Regions from separate parts of the Streptomyces sp. NPDC053069 genome, predicted to be linked through region 2. Evidence: predicted binding sites of a transcription regulator. Region 2 holds the regulator's gene; the other holds the start of a gene.

Region 1 (2,200 bases), on a different contig from region 2:
GAGGGCTTCGTGGACGGCGGGGCTGCTTGTGCGCCGGGTTGCGGCTGCGGGTGACCGGCGGCGTGGAGCATCGGCGCGGTGTGCCGCTCGGGGCGATCGGCACCCTGGGCCGGGACTTGGCTGCGCGGCGCCTCGGCGTCACCGGGCAGCGGCACGGGCCGGCGCGCCACCAGGCGACCGACCCAGCGGCGGCCGCAGTGCTCGCAGGGCGGGGCGCCCTGCGGCGTATACGGGGAGGGAACGGCGGTGTTGTCGCGGTAGAAGACCTCCCACTCGGCGTCGAGGGCGTCTCGGTAGCGCTGCACGTCGTAGTCGACGCTCCAGCGGTGCCAGCACGAGCCGCAGGTGAACTCCACACGTTCGACAGCAAGTTCGGTGATCACTGCACTGCACCTCCCATCCGGTGTGCGGGAACGATCCGGGGTGCTGACAGGGCCGCGTCGAGGGAGGGATACACGGGCAGGTCTGAAGCGGCGCCGCTGCTGTGCAGCAGCCGCTCGGTCCGCCCTTGTGGGCATACCAGGCGGAGCTCCTCCTGGTCCTGGTCCAGCAGCGTCCGCACGGACATCAGAGCGTCGAGGCCGTCGGCGTCGGCATGGGTCAGTTCGGACAGGTCCAGGATCAGATGACGGTGCCGGTGCCGCGCGTGGACGGGCGCCGCGAAGTCACGCAGTTCCCTGGCCGTGGCCGTGTCCAGGGCGCCGTTGATCTCTCTCACGGCCCAGCCGTTGTGCCAGTGCGCCGCGAGGAACAGTGCCATGATCCGCACCCCGCTCTCTGGGTATCGGGAGTACCGCGGACACCTCCCCTATACCTCGCCCGAACTTGACAACACAAGACTCAAGTTTTATTTCAGGAAGGTAGGCAAGTGGGTATGAAACCGCAGTTCAGGATGGCGAGGAGGTGGCCGGACGTGCGGGTTCGGAGGAGCGGGGGATGCACGTCCCGAGCCGCCGCTGCGTGCAGGTCCGGTCCGGTGGATGCCCTGCCGGTGAGGCGAAGAACGAGGTGAGGACGAGGAGGGAGAGCACAGATGGCACGTGCGGTTGGTATCGACCTGGGTACGACGAACTCGGTGGTCTCGGTCCTTGAGGGCGGCGAGCCCACCGTCATCACCAACACCGAGGGCGCCCGGACCACCCCGTCGGTGGTGGCGTTCTCCAAGAACGGTGAGGTCCTCGTCGGCGAGGTCGCCAAGCGGCAGGCCGTGACGAACGTGGAGCGCACCGCGCGCTCGGTCAAGCGGCACATGGGGGACCATGCCTGGCGTTTTCCCGAGCACGGGGACGTCGACGGCAAGCGCTACACCGCGCAGGAGATCTCCGCGCGCGTGCTGCAGAAGCTGAAGCGGGACGCGGAGGCGTATCTGGGTGAGGACGTCACGGATGCGGTGATCACCGTGCCCGCGTACTTCGACGACGCCCAGCGGCAGGCGACCAAGGAGGCCGGTGAGATCGCGGGGCTGAACGTGCTGCGGATCATCAACGAGCCGACGGCCGCCGCGCTGGCGTACGGGCTGGACAAGGAGAACGACCAGACGGTCCTCGTCTTCGACCTGGGCGGCGGGACCTTCGACGTGTCGCTGCTGGAGATGGGTGAGGGCGTCATCGAGGTCAAGGCCACCAACGGCGACACTCATTTGGGCGGTGACGACTGGGACCAGCGGATCGTCGACCACCTGGTCAAGCAGTTCAAGAACCATTACGGCGTCGATCTGGCCAAGGACAAGATGGCTGTGCAGCGCTTGAGGGAGGCGGCGGAGAAGGCGAAGGTCGAGCTGTCCTCGTCCACCGAGACCACCATCAACCTGCCCTACATCACCGCCTCGGCCGAGGGCCCGCTGCACCTGGACGAGAAACTGACCCGCGCCCAGTTCCAGCAGCTCACTGCCGACCTGCTGGAGCGGTGCAAGGCCCCGTTCCACAACGCGATCAAGGACGCCGGGATCAAGGTGTCCGACATCGACCACGTCGTCCTGGTCGGCGGCTCCACCCGGATGCCGGCGGTGACCGAGCTGGTGAAGGAGCTGACCGGCAAGGATCCGCACAAGGGCGTCAACCCGGACGAGGTCGTGGCCGTCGGTGCCTCCCTGCAGGCCGGTGTCCTCAAGGGCGAGGTCAAGGACGTCCTGCTCCTCGATGTCACCCCGCTGTCCCTCGGTATCGAGACCAAGGGCGGCATCATGACCAAGCTGATCGAG
Region 2 (2,200 bases):
GAGGTCACGCTGAGCTTCACGGAGGCCATCGAGGGCGCCACGGTGCCGCTCAGGATGTCCTCCCAGGCGCCCTGCAAGGCCTGTGCCGGCACCGGCGACAAGAACGGCACACCGCGCATGTGCCCGACCTGCGTCGGCACCGGGCAGGTCTCCCGGGGCTCCGGCGGCGGCTTCTCGCTCACCGATCCCTGCCCCGACTGCAAGGGCCGCGGCCTGGTCGCCGAGAACCCGTGCATCGAGTGCAAGGGCAGCGGCCGCGCCAAGTCCTCGCGCACGATGCAGGTCCGCATCCCGGCCGGCGTGACCGACGGGCAGCGCATCCGGCTGCGCGGCAAGGGCGCGCCCGGCGAGCGGGGCGGACCGGCGGGCGACCTGTACGTGGTCGTGCACGTCGGCGAGCACCCGGTGTTCGGGCGCAAGGGCGACAACCTCACGGTGACCGTCCCGGTGACCTTCACCGAGGCCGCGCTCGGCGGCGAGGTGAGGGTGCCGACCCTCGGCGGCCCGGCCGTCACCCTGAAACTGCCGCCCGGCACGCCCAACGGCCGCACCATGCGCGCCCGCGGCAAGGGCGCGGTCCGCAAGGACGGCACCCGCGGCGACCTTCTGGTCACCGTCGAGGTGCGTGTCCCCAAGGACCTGTCGGGGAAGGCTCGTGACGCACTGGAGGCGTATCGCGAGGCGACCGCGGGTGAGGATCCGCGGGCGGAGCTGTTCGAGGCCGCGAAGGGAGACTGAGAGAGATGGACGGCCGTCGACGTAACCCGTATGAACTGACCGAGGAGACCCCGGTCTACGTCATCTCGGTGGCGGCCCAGCTCTCCGGACTCCACCCGCAGACGCTGCGCCAGTACGACCGCCTCGGCCTGGTCTCCCCGGACCGCACCGCGGGCCGGGGCCGCCGCTACTCGGCCCGCGACATCGAACTGCTCCGCCAGGTGCAGCAGTTGTCGCAGGACGAGGGCATCAACCTGGCCGGCATCAAGCGCATCATCGAACTGGAGAACCAGGTCGCCGCCCTGCAGTCCCGCGTCGCGGAACTGCAGGCGGCCCTGGACGGCGCGGCGGCCGCGATGCAGCAGCGCGAGGCCGCCGTCCACGCCTCCTACCGCCGCGACCTGGTCCCGTACCAGGAGGTCCAGCAGACCAGCGCGCTGGTGGTGTGGCGGCCGAAGCGGCAGCAGCAACAGGACTGACCTGAGTGGAACACGCGAAGGGGCCCGCGGGAGACCGCGGGCCCCTTCGTCATGCCGGAAGGCCGGGCAGGCCGGGAAGGTCAGGACGTGCTCGGCCGGGTGATGGCGTAGTCCATGTCGGCGAAGGCCTCGGTGCCGTCCGCCGAGACCAGGGAGATCATGTAGTAGAGGGTCGTACCGGCGGGGGCGTCGGTGTCGGTCCAGACCCAGTCGGCACTGCCCCTGGGCACAGCGGTCTGCGTCAGCCGGACGAACCGGCCCTGGGCGCGGTCCCAGCGGTAGACGTGGAAGCCGGTCACCTTGGAGATGTCCTCGTACGGGCACCACGGCTCCAGCGTGACCCCGCTCCTGGTGTTCCAGGTGATCGTCTGGCAGCCGGAGGTGGCGTCCGGGACCGTCGTGGGCCGGAGGTCGAGCGCGGTCACCGGGACGGAGCCGACGGGCACGCTCCAGTCGTCGACGTACGGATCGTCCACGTAGGTCAGGGAGTTGCCGTAGACGTCCACAGCCACGACGAACAGGCGCCGCGACGAGCCGTCGGCCGGCCAGGGCAGCAGAGTCTGCGTTTCCGACGCGTCCACCTTGCCGACGTACTCGGGGTCGTGGGACGTGTCCTGCTGCTGGTAGAGGGCGTAGTACGCCAGGTCCGGCGCGGTGCTGGGCTGCCAGGACAGGCGGATGCCGTACTCCAGGGGCTCGGCGGCCAGCCCGGTCACGATCGGCGGCGGTGTCTCGTCGCCGGGCCGGGTGGCGGTGACCTCGGCGGAGGGCACGGACCAGCGGCCGGAGGCGTCCTTGCGCAGCACCGTGTAGTGGTAGGTGCGCCCGCGGTGGCCGGAGTAGTCGGCACAGGTGCGCACGGTGTTGCCGGCGGCGTCCGTGGTGCTCGTGGGGGAACCGCAGGTGAGGGTCTGCCAGTTGCGGGAGCCGTCGGCGATGTCGGCCGAGCGGCGCACGGTGTAGTCGGCGGTGCCGACGGGTTCGGTCCAGCGGAGCACCAGCTC

The links. The regulator HspR, encoded in region 2, represses chaperone genes until heat shock. The targets are predictions, from matches to a motif close to TTGAGNNNNNNNNNCTCAA.
Region 1: dnaK (molecular chaperone DnaK) is a predicted target of HspR. The motif match lies at 826-844, and genes of this name have one in related genera.

Annotation. Positions count from the first base shown of each region.
Region 1 covers NZ_JBITZN010000019.1:24,074-26,273, reverse strand. Annotated here, with positions in the region: gene ACIGXP_RS33950 (hypothetical protein) at 1-383, opposite strand, end outside; gene ACIGXP_RS33945 (STAS domain-containing protein) at 380-760, opposite strand; gene dnaK (molecular chaperone DnaK) at 1,034-2,200, shown strand, end outside.
Region 2 covers NZ_JBITZN010000004.1:54,172-56,371, reverse strand. Annotated here, with positions in the region: gene dnaJ (molecular chaperone DnaJ) at 1-738, shown strand, start outside; gene ACIGXP_RS10100 (heat shock protein transcriptional repressor HspR) at 744-1,196, shown strand; gene ACIGXP_RS10095 (fibronectin type III domain-containing protein) at 1,277-2,200, opposite strand, start outside.